2 regions of the Arthrobacter sp. Soil_C_49 genome follow, and region 1 is predicted to be linked to the other one. Evidence: predicted binding sites of a transcription regulator. Region 1 holds the regulator's gene; the other holds the start of a gene.
The links. The regulator HspR, encoded in region 1, represses chaperone genes until heat shock. The targets are predictions, from matches to a motif close to AAGTTGAGTCNNNNNGACTCAACTT.
Positions count from the first base shown of each region.

Region 1 (10,105 bases):
AGCGCCACGCTGAACAACGCGGCGGATTCACTGGAAGCTGAAGAGACCGTCAAGGCTCTCCGCGCTGAGGTGAAGACCGTCGATCCGGATGCGCTCGTGGGCGGCGTGACGGCGACGGCACTTGATACCAACACCACCGCCCAGCGTGACCTGGTGATCATCATCCCGGTGGTCCTGATCGTGATCCTCTTTATCCTGATGCTGCTGCTGCGCTCCGTAGTGGCGCCGGTGCTGCTGGTGCTCTCGGTGGTGCTGTCCTACGCAGCGGCCATGGGCGTCTCCGCTTACGTCTTCAACAACATCTTCGGCTTCCCGGGTGCGGATGCCACTGTCCCGCTGTTCGGCTTTGTGTTCCTGGTGGCGCTCGGCGTGGACTACAACATCTTCCTGATGAGCCGGGTCCGCGAGGAATCCCTGAAGCACGGCACCCGGCCCGGCATCCTCCGCGGGCTTGGCGTGACCGGCGGCGTCATCACATCGGCCGGAGTTGTCCTGGCGGCCACGTTCGCCGCACTCGGCGTCATCCCGATCATGTTCCTGGTGCAGCTCGCCTTCATCGTGGCCTTCGGGGTGCTGCTGGACACCGTCCTGGTACGCTCGCTGCTGGTGCCCGCCCTGGCTTACGACATCGGTCCGCGGATCTGGTGGCCGGGCAAGCTGGGCCGGCCGGAACTGGACGCAGCAGTGCAGCGTGACTCCAGTGGCAGCCCCGAGACTGACCTTGAAGGTGCCGGCCGCCGGTAGTCCCGCCCCCGGCGTCGCGCCTGGGTGAAGCGTGCCCTGCCAGTAAGTGAGGGAAGCCGGCCCCTGTTGGCGGAAGTTCGCGCTGATTAGACTGCAAGTGCGCCCGCATGGACGCGGAACTCAAAGGAGAGATGCACCATGACTGAGAACCCGGAAACCCCCGGCGAGGAGGTCCGCAGGGGAAGCACAGCCCCCGGACTTGAAGGTGAGGGCGGGCAGTACGTGGACGGCGACTACGGCGATGCGGGAACTGTGGGCGAGCCTGCCGGGAACCTCGACGATGCCGAATACCCGGACGGGGACTACGGTACCGCCGGTAATGCACACGAAGCGGACGCCGTCCGCGAGCGGCTCACCGACGGGCAGGTGAACACCACCACCGAGGAGCGTGGCCCCCTGCACGGCCACACCGACAACGATAGATAGCTGCAGCAGGCGATCACCACTCAAGCACCGGCGACGGCGGTTCTCCAAGAGCGAACGGAGGACCGCCGTCGGCCATTAACCCCGGAATTTCAAGGCAATGACCGCCTTCCCATCTTCTTCCAAAAGCAAAGTTGAGCGTACTGCACTCAACTTGGATTGACATCGTCGGCGCCCTGAGTAAAGTTGAGTGCAGAACGCTCAATCATTGGGGCGCCAGCAAGTTTCCAAGGAAAGAAGGAAGCAACACATGTCACGTGCAGTAGGTATCGACCTCGGAACCACCAACTCCGTCGTCTCCGTTCTCGAAGGTGGCGAGCCCACCGTAATTGCCAACGCCGAGGGTGGCCGCACCACGCCGTCCGTCGTTGCATTCTCCAAGTCCGGTGAGGTGCTGGTCGGCGAGATCGCCAAGCGCCAGGCCGTCAACAACATCGACCGCACCATCGCTTCGGTCAAGCGCCACATGGGCACTGACTGGAAGGTGGACATCGACGGCAAGAAGTACACCCCGCAGGAAATCTCCGCGCGTATCCTCATGAAGCTGAAGAACGACGCCGAGTCCTACCTGGGTGAAAAGGTCACCGACGCCGTCATCACCGTCCCCGCGTACTTCAACGACGCCGAGCGCCAGGCCACCAAGGAAGCCGGCGAAATCGCGGGCCTCAACGTCCTGCGCATCGTCAACGAGCCCACCGCCGCAGCGCTCGCCTACGGCCTGGACAAGGGCAAGGAAGACGAACTCATCCTGGTCTTCGACCTCGGCGGCGGCACCTTCGACGTCTCCCTGCTGGAAGTCGGCAAGGACGAAGACAACTTCTCCACCATCCAGGTCCGCGCCACCGCCGGTGACAACCGCCTGGGCGGCGACGACTGGGACCAGCGCGTTGTTGACTACCTGCTGAACCAGCTCAAGGTCAAGGGCATCGACCTGTCCAAGGACAAGATCGCCCTGCAGCGCCTCCGCGAAGCAGCCGAGCAGGCCAAGAAGGAACTCTCCTCCTCCACCAGCACCAACGTCTCGCTCCAGTACCTCTCCGTCACCCCCGACGGCCCGGTCCACCTGGACGAGCAGCTGACCCGCGCCAAGTTCCAGGACCTCACCAAGGACCTGCTGGAGCGCACCAAGAAGCCGTTCCACGATGTGATCAAGGAAGCCGGCATCAAGCTCTCCGACATCAACCACATCGTGCTCGTTGGTGGTTCCACCCGTATGCCCGCCGTGTACGACCTGGTAAAGGAACTGGCCGGTGGCAAGGAGCCGAACAAGGGTGTGAACCCGGATGAGGTTGTGGCCGTTGGCGCAGCCCTCCAGGCCGGTGTGCTGAAGGGTGAGCGCAAGGACGTCCTGCTGATCGACGTCACCCCGCTGTCCCTCGGCATCGAAACCAAGGGTGGCGTGATGACGCACCTGATCGAGCGCAACACCGCCATCCCCACCAAGCGGTCCGAGACCTTCACCACCGCTGACGACAACCAGCCGTCCGTGGCCATCCAGGTCTTCCAGGGCGAGCGTGAGTTCACCCGCGACAACAAGCCGCTGGGCACGTTCGAGCTGACCGGCATCGCGCCGGCTCCGCGCGGCATCCCGCAGATCGAGGTCACCTTCGACATCGACGCCAACGGCATCGTCCACGTCTCCGCGAAGGACAAGGGCACCGGCAAGGAACAGTCCATGACCATCACCGGCGGCACCGCGCTCTCCAAGGAAGACATCGACCGCATGGTCCGTGACGCCGAGGAGCACGCCGCCGAGGACAAGGCCCGCCGTGAGGCAACGGACACCCGCAACTCCGCCGAGCAGCTCGCCTACTCGGTGGACAAGCTGATTGCCGACAACGCCGACAAGCTGCCTGAAGAGGTCAAAACCGAGGTTCAGACCGACGTCGACGACCTGAAGAAGGCACTTGAAGGCACCGACGACGCCGCAGTGAAGACCGCTTTCGAGAAGCTGCAGGCATCGCAGACCAAGCTGGGCGAGGCCATTTACGCCCAGGCCGGTTCGCCGGACGGTGCCGGTGCTTCCGCAGGCGCTGAAGGTGCCGCCGGTGGTGCCGCAGGTGACAAGGCTGCTGACGAGGACATCGTCGACGCCGAAATCATCGACGAAGACGAAGCGAAGAAGTAACCATGCCGCATCACGGTAACGAGGAAGAGCACAACACGTCACCGCGTGAAGAGCACCTCCAGGACCAGCAGGGCAACGGCCACCAGGAACCGGTCATCCGGGACAACCGCAAGGTTGACCCGGTGACCGGCCAGGCCCGGCACCCCGAGGGCGGCCAGGCTGAGGGCAGCCAGTCTGCCCCCGGCGCAGGCTCCGAGGACGACGGCGATGCGCTGGCCCAGGCTGAGGAAATCCTCAACGGCATCGAGGTTCCGGCTGAGGAGTCCGTGGCCCAGGGTGTTCCGGCGGGGACAGGCAGCGCCGAGGCGGTCGAGCTGAAGAACGATCTCCTCCGCCTGCAGGCCGAGTACGTCAACTACCGCAAGCGCGTTGAACGTGACCGGGCCGTGGCAGGGGAGATGGCCGTCATCGGCGTCCTGAACTCGCTGCTCCCGGTTCTGGACGATATCGACGCCGCCCGCCAGCACGGTGACCTCACGGACGGACCCTTCGCCGCGATCGCCACCAAGCTGGAGAACGCGCTGAAGACGTACGGCCTGGTACGCATCGATGAGACCGGCGTGGAGTTCGATCCCACGATCCACGAGGCCCTCATCCAGCAGCCCGGCGAGGACCTGGAAGTCGACACCGTCAGCCAGGTACTCCGCTCCGGCTACAAGTCAGGCGACCGAGTCCTCCGCGCCGCGCAGGTCATCGTGGCTGTCCCGGCGTAAGGGTCACCTCCACGCCTCCGCGGATGAGGGGGCCCCGCCCCTTCGCGTGGCGGCTTTGGTCCTACGGACCGCAGCCGCCACGCTACGGCAGGCCCGAAGCCACTCCCGGGCCCCCTCATCCGCTCCGGCGTTCGGCGTTCGTGTCACCTAAGGTGAGATGACCACAAGCTCGCAGCGCTGTATGGGCCCCGGGAGTGGCATCGGGCCTATCGGAGCCGGCTGGCTTGGGATCGCAGATCCAAAGCCAGCCGGCGTAGGGGCGGGGGCCCATGCAGCGCGGAGAGCGTGGGTACAACTTTAAGAAGTACGAGAAAGGAAACGCCATTGGCTAGCCAGGATTGGGTGGACAAGGACTTTTATAAGATCCTTGGTGTTGCCAAGGACGCTTCCGACGCCGACATTAAGAAGGCCTACCGGAAGCTTGCGCGGCAGCATCACCCTGATACCAACTCGGGGAACACTGCTTCCGAGAAGAAGTTCAAGGACATCTCCGAGGCTTACTCCGTACTTTCCGATCCCGACGAGCGCCAGCAGTACGACGCTATCCGGGCGATGGGCGGCGGAGCCCGCTTCGCTCCCGGCGGCGCCGGTGCCGCGAACGGCGGGTTCGAGGACCTGTTCGGCGGCCTTTTCACAGGCAACACCGGCCGGCACGCGGGCGGCTTCAACCCGTCCGCCGGCGGCATTCCACCCGAGTTCGCCGACCTGTTCGGCGGCGGCTTTGGCCAGACGGGCTTCCAGCGCGCCCCGCAGAAAGGCGCAGACCGGACGGCGTCCACCAGCATCTCGTTTGCAGGATCCATCAAGGGCACCACGATCGGCCTGCGCGAGCCCAGCGGCGACGTCATCGACGTCCGCGTCCCCGCCGGCATCAAGGACGGCCAGAAGGTCCGGGTGCGCGGCAAGGGCCAGCCCGGTCCCGCCGGCAACGGCGACCTGGTGGTGACCGTCTCGGTCCAGCCGCACCCGTTCTACACGCGCGACGGCGACAACCTGCGCATCCACGTTCCGGTCACCTTCCCGGAGGCTGCTTTGGGCGCCGACATCGAAGTGCCCACTATAGACGGCGACAAGGTGCGGGTCCGAGTGCCGGCAGGGACGCCGTCGGGCCGTACCTTGCGGGTGAAGGGCAAAGGCGTGAAGACGTCGAAGGCGACCGGCGACCTGCTGGTGACCATCGACGTCGCGGTTCCCAAGAACCTGAACAAGGACGCCGAGGCCGCGGTCAAGGCGTTCGCCGAAGCCACATCCGATGCCGACGTCCGAGAGGGCCTGGCCGCCAAGGCCCGGCTTTAGCAGCGGGTGAGCCGTGGACATCAACGCCGCGAACATAAACTCGGACCAGCCGATCTTCGTGATATCGGTGGCGGCTGAACTGGCGGACATGCACCCCCAGACGCTCCGCCAGTACGACCGGCTGGGCATCGTTTCGCCCAGCCGCGCGCCCGGCAAGTCCCGCCGGTACTCGCAGCGGGACGTCAACATGCTGCGCGAAGTGCAGCGGCTGTCCCAGGAAGGCGTCTCGCTCGAAGGCATCAAGCGGATCCTGGAACTCGAAAACCAGGTGGCCGCCCTGCAGCGCCGGGTCTCGGAACTCTCCGAGGAACTCAGCCGGCGCCCGCAGCCGTTCGATTCCCGGATTTTCGCGGCAGGCGCCGCGGGAGACGTGGTCAGCCTGGCCCGTGGGCAGCGCCCCCGGCCGCGGTCCCAGGCCGTGGTGCTCTGGCGACCGCGGGCGATCGGCAAATAGGTACCGCTTTAAGAGGGCCGGCCGAAATTCGAGTACCCACTACTCGTGACGCTTTTACCTCCGGAAACTTGAATGGAACCACTGCCGCTGGATCAGCAGCAGTGGTTCCAAGTTTCTGGGGGTTTTTATGTTTGGTACCCACGGGCAGGTTTCCTGCCGCAAAGGCACCAGGGTTTTCCGATGAGCCCGGGCATGGAAGCAGTGTCCGCGTTCAGCGGCTCGATTCCCGGCCAGATCCTGCTGGCGCTCGGCCAGACGGTGGTGGTGGTATGCGTGTGCTTCGACATGGTGCGGGCCTTGTCCGTGCCGCGGTCCCACCGGCGCTACGTGGCCAGCACCGTCTTCCGGACGCTCGCTGTTCCGTCCATCATTGCCAACGGGGTGACCGTATTGATTGCCCTGGTGCTGGCTTCCTGGATCGATGTGGTGATGGGCATGTTTGTGCTCATGGCCATCATTTTCCGGCTGCACCACGACAAGGACGAGGACAACTGGTGGAAGGGCAAGGGCAAAAAGCTGGCCCGCTGGGCCCGGCGCCAGCTCTCGGGCCGGACCGCCGCTGCCCCCGCGATGGGGTAGCCCTATCAGCCGTTGATGACCTGGGGGACGCCGAGGGCCTTGAGGCCTTCGACGCCGAACTCGAGGCCGTAGCCGGATTGTTTGGCCCCGCCGAAGGGGATCCGCGGGTCCACGGCGCCGTGCTTGTTGATCCAGACGGTGCCGGCCTGGAGGCGTGCGGCGACTTCGCGGGCGGCGTCACGGTTGGCGGACCAGACGGAGGCGCCGAGTCCGACGTCGAGTCCGTTGGCTTTTTCCACGGCTTCGTCGATGGTGCTGTATTTGATGATGGGCAGGGCGGGGCCGAACTGTTCCTCTGCCACGAGCGGGTTGTTGTTGTCGATGTCCGCTACCAGGGTGGTGGGGTAGAAGTAGCCGGGCTGGCTGGTGTTGGGGTTGCCGCCGAGGAGGATGCGGGCCCCGGAAGCCCTGGCTGCTTCCACGAGGTTGGTGACGATGTCGTACTGGGTCTTGTTCTGCAGGGGGCCCAGGACGTTGTTTTCGTCCAGGCCGTTGCCCATGGGCATGGCTGCGGCGACGGTGGTGAGTTCTTCGCAGAGGGCGTCGTAGATGTCGGTGTGGACGTAGAGGCGTTTGAGTGCGGCGCAGGTTTGGCCGGTGTTGATGAAGGCGCCCCAGAAGAGGTCTTCGGCGATGGCTTTGGGGTCGGCGTCGGGCAGGACGATGCCGGCGTCGTTGCCGCCGAGTTCGAGGGTGAGGCGTTTGACGGTGTCCGCGGAGGATTTGATGATGGCTTTGCCTGTGGCGGTGGATCCGGTGAACATGATTTTGCCGATGGCGGGGTGTTCGGCCAGGCGGGCGCCGGCGTCGCGTCCTCCGTTGATGGCGGTGAGGAGTCCTTCGGGCAGTTCTTCGTTGATGACTTTGATGAGTGCCAGGACGCTCAGTGGGGTGTACTCGGAGGGCTTGACGACCACGGCGTTGCCCATGCGCAGGGCGGGTGCGATCTGCCAGACGGTGATCATCATGGGCCAGTTCCACGGGCCGATGGCGCCGACAACGCCGATGGGCTTGTAGTGCAGCTCGGCGTACGTTTCGCCGTCGTCCACCAGCGTTTCCGGTTCCAGTGCGGTGGCGGCCGCGGCGCGCAGCCATGCCGCGCAGGCGCCCACTTCGAAGCGGGCGTTGGGGCCGTTGAGGGGTTTGCCCTGCTCGCGGGAGAGCAGCCGGGCGAGCTCTTCGGCGGAGCGTTCGACGGCGTCGGCTGCTTTCAGGAGCGCGGCGGATCGGGCGTCGTGGCCCAACGCAGCCCACGCGGGCTGGGCTGCCCGGGCGTCGGCAACGGCCTGTTCGAGGTCTTCGAGGGAGTGGATGGGCGCCTCGCCCACGGCCCCACCGGTGGCCGGATCCAGAATGGTCCGTCCGGTGCCGGAGGCGGGAGAAATGGACGCCAGAAGGGCATCGTAAGTTTCCATGGGGTACTCCACTTCGAGTAGTCAGGCGCTTGCCGGATGGCCGGCGGGTTGCTCCCAGTCTGGCTGGCGGGCCGCGCCGACGGCTTGTCTTTATGCGCAGGACCCTTGTCGTGGAAGGAACAGCTCTTGTAAGGGACAGGCGGCAGAGTCAAAGACGGATGCGCCCGGGCAGCCTCATTCAGCCCTCCGGACGGCGACGGTTCCGTCCTGTTCCCGGGCGAACGAAAAGCTGAGGAGGGCAGCAATCCACAGCAGCACCACCAGTGCGGGGAGCGAAACCAGGCCAAACCGGTCGGCCACGTCGCCCACGGTGTTTGGCAGCCCAAGCCGGGCCAGGAGCCAACCCACGGCGGCGACGGCCGAGACCGACGCCGAGACCAGGCGCAGAATCGTGTAGCGCCCTGCCTTGGCAATCAGGATCAGGGGCGGGAGCACCAGGCCGACCACTGCCAGCTGCATGGCTTCAATGCCCAGGTTGAAGGCAAGGAGCGAGAGCCCGAGGTTGAGTCCGCTGAGGTCGAATTCGCGGAGGGTGTTCGAGAAAGCCAGGCCGTGGATCAGGCCGAAGAATCCCGCAACGAAGGTCTCCTTGCCGGGGAAAACAGGCGCGATGGCGTGGGCGGCTGCAACGAGGATGCTGACCGCGATGAGCGCTTCGACGGGCCCGGTTGGAACGGGAACGCCGAGGGTTCCTAAAGCCAGGGTGACCGAATGTCCTACCGTAAAAGCGAGGGTCATTGCTGCGATGCGGCGCACGGCGTCCTTCGCCCGCGCAGCTCCGCCCCAACGGCGGCCGGAAGCCATCAGCGGAGCCACCAGCAGAAGGGTGAGCAGGAACAGCTGGTGGTCAGTGCCGCCCTGGATGTGCTGCATCCCGTGAACGAACATGGATCCGAAACTGCCCAGCGCGTCTCCTTCACCTGGCGCGATGTGAAGGGCTTCCATGCGGATATGGTACTCGCGCATGCACAAGAGCCCAGGAGCCGGGCCGCCACGCAGTGCTCGGGGAGGTGGCTTCAGCTCCCATCACGGCTACGGCTGGAGCCAGGCAGTGGTGGCTTGGGGCAGGGAACCTGCTTCGAGTGGCGAACTGGAAACCAGTACCTGGCCGGCGGGCAGCTTATAGGCTTCCGTGCCAAAGTTCGTTACGGAGGTCCAGCCGTTGGGACGTCGGATGGCCAGGACGTCGGACCTCCCGGTTTCCAGCCATTCCAGCGTTTCAGCGGTTTGAAATTGTGACCGCAGGGCCAGCGCCCTGCGGTATAGGGACAGCGTTGAGTCTTCCTGGGCTTCCTGGACTTCCACTGAATGGCTGGCGAACCAGTCTGGTTGCGGTAAGTGCGCACCGCCCGTCCCGAATCCGAAGGAACTGCCCGACGCTGTCCAGGGCAACGGGACGCGGCAACCGTCCCGCCCGACTTCCACGCCCTTGTTGCGGAAGAAGGCCGGGTCCTGGCGTTCGGCGTCGGGAATTTCGCTGCCCACTTCCTGCAGGCCCAGTTCCTCGCCCTGGTACAGGTACGCGGAGCCCGGGAGAGCGAACATTAACAGCGAGGCGGCGCGGGCGCGGCGCAGGCCGAGTTCGACGTCCACGTCTTCCTGCTTGCCGCCGGCGAGCAGCCATTGCTTGCCGGCCTCGCCGGCCATGATCCCGTCCTCGGCCGAAGATTTGGACACGGGAAGCCCGTAGCGTGTTGCGTGGCGGACGACGTCGTGGTTTGAGAACACCCACGTGGAGGACGCACCGGAGGCCTCAGCCTCGGCGAGGTTCTTGGTGATGATCTGCCGGAACTGGGCGCCGTCGAAATCTGCCTGCAGCAGGTCGAAGTTGAAGGCCTGGCCCAGCCCCTCAGGGCTGGCATAACGGGCACGGCGGTCCGCGTGCACCCAGGCTTCGGCAACGGCGGTGCGCGGCGGGTTGTATTCGTTGAAGACCTTCCGCCACTCGGCGTAGATCCCGTGGACTTCGTCACGGTCCCAGTACGGATGTGCGCCGGCAAGGTAAAGCGCCTCGCCCTGGGCTTCGAGGTCTGCCTTGGTGGGCAGGGTCTCCTCGAGGTTCTTGGTCAGGGCATGGGCGACGTCGATGCGGAAGCCGTCCACGCCGAGGTCCGACCAGAAGCGCAGGGTCTTCAGGAAGTCCTGGCGGACTTCGGTGTTGTCCCAATTGAAGTCGGGCTGTTCCTTAGCGAAGATGTGCATGTACCACTGGCCGGCCGTGCCGTCGGGTTCGGTGATGCGCTCCCACGCGGGACCGCCGAAGACGGAGTCCCAGTCCGACGGCGGCAGCTCGCCGTTTTCGCCCAGCCCGTCCCTGAAGATGTAGCGGTCGCGGGCGGGAGACCCCTTGGGC
Region 1 covers NZ_JBDGJZ010000010.1:18,964-29,068, forward strand. Annotated here, with positions in the region: gene AC3A4Z_RS15785 (MMPL family transporter) at 1-744, shown strand, start outside; gene AC3A4Z_RS15790 (hypothetical protein) at 883-1,170, shown strand; gene dnaK (molecular chaperone DnaK) at 1,418-3,295, shown strand; gene AC3A4Z_RS15800 (nucleotide exchange factor GrpE) at 3,298-4,008, shown strand; gene AC3A4Z_RS15805 (DnaJ C-terminal domain-containing protein) at 4,333-5,304, shown strand; gene AC3A4Z_RS15810 (heat shock protein transcriptional repressor HspR) at 5,324-5,758, shown strand; gene AC3A4Z_RS15815 (hypothetical protein) at 5,951-6,337, shown strand; gene AC3A4Z_RS15820 (aldehyde dehydrogenase family protein) at 6,343-7,752, opposite strand; gene AC3A4Z_RS15825 (HupE/UreJ family protein) at 7,927-8,697, opposite strand; gene AC3A4Z_RS15830 (glycoside hydrolase family 13 protein) at 8,785-10,105, opposite strand, start outside.

Region 2 (10,105 bases), 100 kb from region 1:
CGCTTCACAGCACCAGGACAGCACGCAGGCCTTGCGGGCTAAGTACACCTAGTCTTTTCGGCGGACCACCAGCCCTGTTCCCGGAACCGGGCCGCCGCCCGGACCGGACAGCGCCTCGAGTCCTTCGATAGTGAGCTCGTCCACGTCCGTGGCCGTGTCCACCACCACCGTGTCCCCGTCGGCGATGTCGCCGGACAGGATGGCCTTGGCCAGGCGGTCGCCGATCTCCCGCTGGACCAGCCGGCGCAGCGGCCGGGCGCCGTAGGCGGAATCGAATCCGGACATGGCCAGCCAGGCGCGGGCGCCTTCGGTGACGTCAAGGGTGAGCCGGCGCTCGTGCAGCCTCCGGCCCAGCTCAGCCACCTGAAGCTCCACGATGTGGGCCAGGTCTTCCACTGACAGCGGATCGAACAGCACCACCTCGTCCAGCCGGTTGAGGAACTCCGGCTTGAAGGAAGCGTTCACGGTGGCCATCACGGCGTTCCGCTTGGCCTCGGAATCCAGCGACGGGTCCACCAGGAACTGGCTGCCCAGGTTGGAGGTCAGCACCAGGATGGCATTCCGGAAGTCCACGGTGCGGCCCTGGCCGTCGGTGAGGCGGCCGTCGTCGAGCACCTGCAGGAGGATATCGAAGACCTCAGGGTGGGCCTTCTCCACCTCGTCCAGCAGAATGACCGAGTAGGGGCGCCGGCGGACGGCTTCGGTGAGCTGGCCGCCCTCCTCGTAGCCCACGTATCCCGGAGGGGCACCCACGAGCCGGGCCACCGAGTGCTTCTCGCCGTACTCGGACATGTCGATCCGCACCATGGCGCGTTCGTCGTCGAACAGGAAGTCCGCCAGGGCCTTGGCCAGCTCGGTCTTGCCGACGCCGGTGGGACCCAGGAACAGGAACGAGCCGGTGGGCCGGTTGGGATCGCTGATGCCGGCCCGGGCGCGCCGCACGGCGTCGGACACCGCGGTGACGGCCTTCTTCTGGCCAATCAGCCGCTTCCCGAGCTCCTCCTCCATGTGCAGCAGCTTCTGGCTTTCACCCTGCAGCATGCGGCCGGCCGGGATGCCGGTCCAGGCGGAAATGACCTCGGCGATATCGTCCGCGGTCACCTGTTCGGCCACCATCTGTGAGGATTTATCGGCGACGGCGGCTTCGGCTTCCGCCGCAGCGTTCAGCTCGCGCTCGAGCGCCGGGATTTCGCCGTACTGGATGCGCGACGTCGTCTCCAGGTCACCTTCGCGGTAGGCCTTGTCAGCGGCGCTGCGGAGTTCGTCCAGCTTCGCCTTCAGGTCGCCCACCCGGTTGAGGCCGGCCTTTTCGGCCTCCCAGCGGGCGTTCAGGGCAGCGAGTTCCTCTTCCTTGTCCGCTTTGTCCGCGCGGAGCGCCGCGAGGCGTTCCACGGAGGCGGCGTCCGTTTCCCCTTCCAGGGCCAGCTCCTCCATGGTGAGCCGGTCCACGGCGCGGCGGAGCTGGTCGATCTCCTCGGGGGCGGAGTCGATCTCCATCCGGAGCCGGGACGCGGCCTCGTCCACGAGGTCGATGGCCTTGTCCGGCAGCTGGCGGCCGGAAATGTAGCGGTTGGACAAGGTGGCGGCGGCAACCAGGGCGGAGTCGGCAATGGCCACCTTGTGGTGCGCCTCGTAGCGCTCCTTCAGGCCGCGCAGGATACCGATGGTGTCCTCGACGCTGGGCTCCCCCACGTACACCTGCTGGAAACGGCGCTCCAGGGCCGGGTCCTTTTCGATGTTCTCGCGGTACTCATCCAGCGTGGTGGCACCGATCAGCCGCAGCTCGCCGCGCGCCAGCATGGGCTTGAGCATATTGCCCGCATCCATGGAGGAATCCCCGGTTGCCCCGGCGCCCACCACTGTGTGGATCTCGTCAATGAAGGTGACGACCTGGCCCTCGGAGTTCTTGATCTCCTCAAGGACAGCCTTGAGCCGCTCCTCGAACTCGCCGCGGTACTTGGCGCCGGCCACCATGGACGCGAGGTCCAGGGCGATCAGGGTTTTGCCGCGAAGGCTTTCCGGTACGTCACCGGCCACAATGCGCTGTGCCAGGCCTTCCACCACGGCAGTTTTGCCCACGCCGGGCTCGCCGATGATCACGGGGTTGTTCTTGGTACGGCGGCTCAGGACCTGGACGATCCGGCGGATTTCCGTGTCACGGCCGATGACGGGGTCCAGCTTCCCGGCCCGGGCCATCGCAGTGAGGTCGGTGCCGAACTTCTCCAGCGACTGGAAGGTGTTCTCCGGGTCCGGGTTGGTGACCTTCCGGTCGCCGCGGACACCCGGCAGGGCGGCGAGCAAAGCCTCATGGGAGGCACCGGCGTCGCGCAGCAAGCGCCCTGCCGCATCATTTCCGGCCGAGAGCCCCAGGAGAAGCACTTCGGTGGAGACGAAGGTATCGCCCAGGCGGTCCGCTTCCTCCTTGGCGTTTTGGATGGCCTGCAGGGCCGGACGGGACAGCTGGGCCTGCTGGCTGGAACCGCCGGAGGTGGCGGGCAAGGCCTTGATGGCGCTGCTCGCCTGGACGCTGACGGCGTCCGGGTCCGCGCCGGTGGCGCGCAGAAGTGCCACGGCGACGCCTTCGCGCTGGTCCATGAGGGCCTTGAGCAGGTGGGCGGGCTCCACCTGGGGATTGCCAATGGTGGAGGCGTTCATGGCGGCAGCCGAAAGAGCCTCCTGGCTCTTGGTGGTGAACTTGACGTCCAAAGAGAGCTCCTTTCAGGGGCAGTTGGTCTAACTTGAGTCTACTACGCTCAACTTTGGTTTGGTGCAGATTATTTCCGAACTCACAACCAATTTTTTGACCGGCCGGGACGCTCCTCGATCTGGCTGTTCCCCTGACCTTAAGATGCCCCTAGGATCGGGCGTGTGACCGGGGCGGACGGTGCCGCCGGCGCATTGCAGACGGGACAGGCAATGAAAAAGTTTGTTGTTCTCTACATCGCACCCCAATCTGCCCAGGCGCAGATGGCCGAGAGCACGCCGGAAGCCGCCCAGGAGGGGATGAAGGCCTGGATGGCCTGGGCCGAACGGGCCGGCGATGGCATCGTGGACCTCGGGACTCCGCTCGGGGCCGGCAAGGAGATCACCGCAACCGGTTCGTCAGACACCAACACCGGGCTGGGCGGCTACACGATCCTCCAGGCGGAGGATCTCGCCGGAGCCGAGAAGCTGCTGGAGGGCCATCCCCACCTCATGATGCCGGGCGCCAGCATCCAGGTGTACGAGACGCTCGATCTTCCGGGCATGTAGGCCCGCGGCACATCACTGACCAGGACCGCAAAGCAACCGGCGGGTGATTCCCCCCAGAAGCCGCCCGCCGGTTGCTTATCCGCCCTTTGCCGAGTTTACCGGCCTTTGTGATGACTGTCACCAAGTGTGACTAATTCTGTAATGCCCTGTGGCAGTGAAGCAGTATCAGGCCGGGTACACCGCAACTGAGGTTGCCTTGACCACGAAGTGCACCGTCAGGCCGGGGACCAGTCCCAGGTCTGCCGACGCGGCAGGAGTGATGTCGGCCGCGAGGCTTCCCGCCCTGACCCGGACGAAGTCGCCGTGCGGTTCGAGGTCCGTGATGGCCACCTCAAAAGAGTTGCGCGGGCTGCCGTGCGCGTCATCGAGGAAGACGGAAACGGCCGACGGCGGGAACACGGCTACCGCGGCGGTGTTCCCTTCGGCGCGCGACCGGTCAGCCAGGTGCCGGCCATGCAGGTCCTCCAGCGGCGGGTCCTCCACATGGCCGGCCACCGCCCAGCCCTCGGCGGTCTCGATCCCGCTGCCGGTGAAAGTCCCGGTCATCAGGTTCAGCCCTGCCAGCCCGGCCGCGAACGCGCTGCGCGGCCGCTGGAGGACATCGCGGGTGGGGCCGTCCTCCGAGATCCTGCCGTTCTCGAGGATGACAACCCGGTCGGCCAACATCAGCGCGTCCAGGACGTCATGGGTGATGATGATGGCCTGCCGTCCGGCCAGGACCCGCTTGAGCAGGCGGCGCAGAAGTGGTGCCGAGTGGATGTCCAGCGCCGCCATGGGCTCGTCCAGGAGAAGAAGCCCCGGGCTCGCGGCCAGCGCCCGGGCAACGGCAATGCGCTGGGCCTGGCCGCCGGAAAGTTCGGCGGGACGCCTGGCCTGGAGATCAAGGGCTTCCACCTCGGCGAGCCAGCGCAGCGCCTCATCCTTGGCCTCTTTCCTGGATGCACCTGCGCTTCGCGGCCCGAAAGCCACGTTGTCCAGGGCGGTCAGGTGCGGGAACAGCAGGGGTTCCTGGGCGAGCAGCGCAGTGCCCCGGTGGTGCGGCGGCATCCACGTGCCCCGGCCGGCCGAGAGCTCGAAGAGCGCCCGCCCGTTGAGCTCACCCCGGCCGCTGTCCGGCCGGAGCAGGCCCGCGATCACGGACAAGAGGGTGGATTTGCCGGCGCCGTTCGGGCCCATCACGGCCACCGTCTCCGTAGGCCCCACCGTCAGTGACACGTCGAATCCCCGCCCGGCTACGGCTGCCTCAAGTACGAATGTCACGGGACGTCCCTGCCCGCTGCGGCAGACGTCGTCGTCCGCTGTTTCCAGAACGCAACCCCTTGGCCGGCGGGCCGCCGGTAGGCGAGTGCCACCACGGCGACGGCCACGGCCACCAACACCAGGGAAAGTGCGACGGCGGCATCCGGGTCCGTTTCGCGCTGCAGGTAGATTTCCAGCGGCAGGGTCCGGGTCACCCCCTGGAGGCTGCCCGCGAACGTCAGCGTGGCACCGAACTCGCCGAGGCTGCGCGCGAAGGACAGTACCGCACCGGACGCCAGCCCGGGCAGCACCAGCGGCAGCGTGACGCGGCGGAAAACCCGTCCGGGCGAGGCGCCGAGGGTTGCCGCGACGGCCTCGTACCGTTCGCCGCCGGTCCGCAGCGCACCCTCCAGGCTGACCACCAGGAACGGCAATGCCACAAAGGTCTGGGCCAGGACCACGGCCGTGGTGGAGAAGGCAATCTGCAGCCCCAGAACCTCAAGGCTCCGGCCCAGGAGGCCTTGGCGGCCGAAGGTGTAGAGGAGCGCAATGCCGCCAACCACCGGCGGCAGCACCAGCGGGAGCAGCACCAGCGAGCGCAGGAGCCCCTGCAGCCGGAACCTGCCGCGGGCCAGGACCAGGGCCAGCGGCACCCCGAGCAAGATGCAGAGAACCGTGCTGGCCGCGGATGTGCGCAGGCTCAGGCCAAGGGCCGACAACGCCGAATCGGAGGAAACCAGGGGAAGGAAGTTCGCCCAGTTGACCCTGGCAACCATGGCGAGCAGCGGCAGGATTACCAGCAAAGCGGCCAGGACGGCCACCCCGTAGATCCAGCGGGGAACGCCGCGGTAGGCGTGGCGCACGTCCGGCTGCCTCACTGCCGGCTGCTGCCAAAGCCGGCGTCTGCCAGCACCTGTTGGCCTGTGGGACTGCCTACGAGGTCGAGGAAAGCCTGTGCGGCCGTACTGTTCCTGGTGTTGGCCAGCGCCGCGATGGGGTAGCTGTTGACCGCGGCAGCCGCTTCAGGAAATGGAATGCCTTCCACTTTGCCTGCTGCAGCCTTGACGTCGGTGACATAGACCAGCCCGGCGTCCGCTTCCCCGGAGATGACCTTTCCCAGCACGTCCGTCACGGAGTTTTCCTCGCTGGCCGGGGCCAAATCCGTTCCTGTTTGTGTTTCGACGGCGGCCGCGGCTGCCCCGCAGGGGACCTGCCGGGCGCACTGCACCAGCCGTGTCCCCCGTTTCGCCAGGTCAGGAAAGGAACGGATGCCTGCCGGGTTGCCGGCCGGGACGGCAATGGCCAGGGTATTGGTGGCAAAAACGCGCGGCTCACCGTCCAGCAGCCCCGCCTGCTGCAGCTTGTCCATGTTCCTGCTGTCCGCCGAGGCAAAGACATCCGCCGGGGCACCCTGGCTGATCTGCGTTGCCAGGTCCGCCGAGCCGGCGAAACTGAGGACGACGTTGCTGCCCGGGTGCTCGGCTTCGTAGGTCTTTGCCAGCTCGGTGAAACTGGCTTTGAGGGAGGCCGCGGCGAACACGGTCAAGGTGTCCCCGGCGCTGCTTGCAGCGGATGACCCGGTGGCAGTGGAGCACCCGCCCAGCCCCAGCCCCAATGCGGCGGCCGCCAACAGCGTCGTCAGTTTTCTCCCGCCTGCCATTTTCGCAGCGCCCTTCTTCACAGCGCCTTCCCCTGCGGCGTCTCGATGATCACGGTGGTGGCCTTAACTACGGCGGTGGCCACTGAGCCGAGTTCCAGTCCAAGGTCCCGGACGGCCTCGCTGCTCATCAGGGATACCACCCGGAAGGGCCCGCACTGGAGTTCCACCTGGGCCATCACCTTGTCCGCGGTAATGCCGGTCACCAGGCCCACAAACCGGTTCCGCGCGGAGCTGCCGGTGCGGTGCGGATCGTCGGGCAACTGGGCGAGTTTGCGTGCATGCCGGGCGAGTTCCAGGCCATCCACGGCCAGGCGGCCGGCGTCGTCCTTGACCGGCGTGAGCGATCCGTTGTCCATCCAGCGGCGCACCGTGTCATCGCTGACGCCCAGGAACCGGGCGGCCTCGGAAACGCGGATGATTGTCATTTCCTTATCCTAAGGCGCATCTGCGGTTGATTGAGCAGGAAGACTCCGTATTTTCGGCGATGTCATCTTCCTGGGCCGCCGCCGGAAGGGACAGCACTAGACTTCCTCCATGGCCGTCTACATCGATCCGCCGCTCTGGCCTGCCCATGGAACACACTTTTCGCACCTGGTCTCCGATTCCTCGCTGGAGGAACTGCACGGTTTCGCTGCGGCCGCGGGGATTCCCGAGCGGGCCTTTGACGGTGACCACTACGACGTCGCGGAGCGCCGCTACGACGACCTCGTGGCGGCCGGAGCGGTACCCGTTGAGGCCCGGGTCCTGGTCCGGAAGCTGATTGGCAGTGGCCTGCGCATTCCGGCCCGGCAGCGGAACAAGTCACTCAAGGTGCCGTTGTTCAACCGGTGGGAAGCCATCATGCCGGGCCACGACGCGCTCTTCCTGGACCTCCTGGACCGCTGGAGCGAACCCCACCGCAAGTACCACGGCTGCACGCACCTGCTCTCGGTACTGGAAGCCCTCGATCTGCTGGCGGATCCCGCCGACCCGCCCCGCACCGTACTGCTGGCGGCCTGGTTCCACGACGCCGTCTACCGCGGTGTGGCTGGCCAGGATGAGGAGGAGTCTGCACGCCTCGCGGAGGAGCGGCTGGAGGACGCAGGCCTTCCCGAGACCGATGTTGCCGAGGTGGCACGGCTGGTGCGGCTGACGTCCGACCATCGTCCGGAGCCAGGGGACCACGGCGGCGCCCTCCTTTGTGACGCGGACCTTTCCGTCCTCGGCGGGGAACCGGGCGAGTATGCCCGGTACGTGGCGGACGTCCGCCAGGATTATGCGCACATCGGCGACGCCGACTTCGCGGCCGGACGCGCCGCCGTCGTCCGCCAGCTGCTGGAACTTGACCCACTGTTCCACACGCAGCGGGGGAAAGCGCTGTGGCTGGCGGCCGCACACCGGAACCTGTTGGGGGAACTCGCGTGAACGCACCCACGTCCAACCCCCGCCACACGGTCACCGCGAATGCCGCCCACCGGCAGCTGGCCTACACGGTCCGGCTGGAATGGGGGCTCGACGGCGCCAGGGCAGTAACGTCCGGGGCGGACCTCGCCGTGGTGGTTGACGTCCTGTCCTTCAGCACCTGCGTGAGCGTTGCACTGGATCGGGGCGCCGAGGTTTTCCCCTTCCCCTGGAAGGACACCCGGGCGGAGGATTTCGCCGCCCACCACAAGGCCGAGCTGGCAGGTCCCCGCAACGGCGGCGGGCTCAGCCTCTCCCCCGCGAGCCTCCGGGCTGCGGGGTCGCTCGAACGTGTGGTGCTGCCCTCGCCGAACGGTTCCGCACTCTGCCATGAGCTGGCCGGCGACGTCCCGCTGGTGGCCGCCGTATGCCTGCGCAACGCGGGAGCGACAGCGGACTGGGTGGCAGCGAACCTCCCGCCCGACGCGGTGATCGCCGTGGTCGCCGCCGGGGAACGATGGCCCGACGGTACCCTACGCGCTGCCGTGGAGGACCAGATCGGGGCGGGAGCGTTCATCGCCGGCCTCGCGGCCGCGGGCAAGGGCGGTTACGAGGCAGATGTGGGCAGGCACGGCTATTCGCCGGAGGCCATGGCCGCAGCCGCGGTGTTCGAGGCCGCCGAGCCGCGGCTCCGGGAGATGCTGCACGGATGTTCCAGTGGACTGGAGTTGACTGGGGCAGGCTATGCGGGCGACGTCGACATCGCGGCGGAGCTGGACGACAGTGACGCCGTGGCCATCTTGAAGGACGGGGTGTTCAGCCCGGGATGAACACCCCTGCTGGTTACCGGTACGTTGACACAAACGGCGCGCTGGTGGGGACGATTTGCTTGCCCAGCGGCATCAGCGACACCGGGATGAGCTTCAGGTTGGCGATGGCCAGCGGGATGCCGATGATGGTGACGGCCATGGCGAACGCGGTGACCACGTGGCCGATCGCGATCCAGATGCCGGCCACCAGCAGCCAGATGACGTTGCCCAGCAGCGAGAACACTCCCGTGCCGCCCGGCTTGTCCACCACCGTCCGGCCGAACGGCCACAGCGTGTAGGCCGCGATCCTGAACGAGGCAATACCCCAGGGGATGGTGACAATCAGCAGGCAGCAGATCACACCGGCCGCGAAATAGCCCAGCGCAAGCCAGAAACCGCCGAAAACCAGCCAGATGATGTTGAGGAGTGTCTTCATTCACCCATTGTGCCCCGCAGGCTCTGACAAAAGGATGGGGGTCTGCCCTGACCGGCCCCTGAACTCTGCCCGGACCGGGTGAACTAAGCCTTGACCCGCACGGCGGCACCCTTTGCCGCCTGCACAAACGAGCGGATCTTCGCAAGGTCCTTCACGCCCCGGGACGCCTCAACACCCGAGGACACATCCACACCCCAGGCGTGGGCTGCCGTTGACGCGCCGCCCACGTTGGCCGAATCCAGTCCCCCGGCAAGGAGCCAGTGGCGCCCTTGGAGGACCGGCAGCGCGGCAACGGAGGTGTAGTCCCAGGCTTCACCCGAACCGGGCACCGCGGCGTCGATCAGCAGGAGGTCCTCGCCCCAGTCCTCAAACTCCTCTGCAGTGGCACCCATGGTGATCGCCCTGATCAGCTTCATGCCGGCGTCGTGCACCATTGCCACGTCCTCACGGGACCGCGGGCCGTGCAGCTGGATCCATTCCAGCCCTGCGGCGCGGGCGATCGCGACGGCGTCGGCTACGGGCTCGTGGCGGAACACGCCGATCGGTGCAACCCCTGCGGGGACGCCTGCCAGCAAGGAGGACGCCTGCGACGGCGTTACCACGCGGGGACTGGCTGTCAGCACGAAACCGACGGCGTCAGCCCCGGCATCAACTGCTTCGCGGACTGATTCAGGCGTGCTGAGACCACACACTTTGACGAACATTCCCGGCTCCTTCAGGCTGTTTTCGTGTTGTCCCCCCGGAGGAGAGTAGCAGGGAAGGGCCCAACCTGCGACGCCGGGACCGCCTGCCGGGAACTAGGCTTGGGCGCATGGAAATTATCCGCTTTGCAGACCTCAAGCCCGAGCCGTGGCGCAATGGCGGCGGCACCACCCGCCAACTGGCCAGCCAGCCCGGATCGGCGCCGGACGGGAGCTGGGATTGGCGGATCAGCATCGCGGACGTCACCAAGGCCGGTGACTTCTCCGCTTTCCCCGGGATGGAGCGGGTGCTCACCGTGGTGGAGGGCGAACTTTTGCTGCTGAGCGTGGACGGGGCCGAACGCCCGCTGGAAAAGTACCGTCCGTTCCGCTTCCCGGGCGGGGCGAGCACCCATGCGTCGCTTCCAACCGGCGATATCCGGGACCTCAACGTCATCACACGCGCCGGAAGTTTCAAGGGCTACACGTCCATCATTGAACTGTCCAAAAAGCGCGCGAAGCCCATCTTCGAGGGCTCGATCGGAATCCTGCTGCAGGGCCAAGCCACGGTTGCCGTGGGGACGGACGAACCCGAACCGTTGGCGCGGTACGACGCCGTGGTGGGCTCCGACGCGGACACCCCCGACGT
Region 2 covers NZ_JBDGJZ010000010.1:119,451-129,555, reverse strand. Annotated here, with positions in the region: gene clpB (ATP-dependent chaperone ClpB) at 49-2,706, opposite strand; gene AC3A4Z_RS16270 (YciI family protein) at 2,869-3,252, shown strand; gene AC3A4Z_RS16265 (sulfate/molybdate ABC transporter ATP-binding protein) at 3,418-4,512, opposite strand; gene AC3A4Z_RS16260 (ABC transporter permease) at 4,509-5,369, opposite strand; gene modA (molybdate ABC transporter substrate-binding protein) at 5,366-6,151, opposite strand; gene AC3A4Z_RS16250 (TOBE domain-containing protein) at 6,169-6,576, opposite strand; gene AC3A4Z_RS16245 (DUF4031 domain-containing protein) at 6,686-7,555, shown strand; gene AC3A4Z_RS16240 (2-phosphosulfolactate phosphatase) at 7,552-8,361, shown strand; gene AC3A4Z_RS16235 (YccF domain-containing protein) at 8,375-8,776, opposite strand; gene AC3A4Z_RS16230 (phosphoribosylanthranilate isomerase) at 8,860-9,480, opposite strand; gene AC3A4Z_RS16225 (HutD/Ves family protein) at 9,588-10,105, shown strand, end outside.
Region 2: a site for HspR is predicted at 2,736-2,760, ahead of clpB (ATP-dependent chaperone ClpB). Genes of this name have one in related genera too.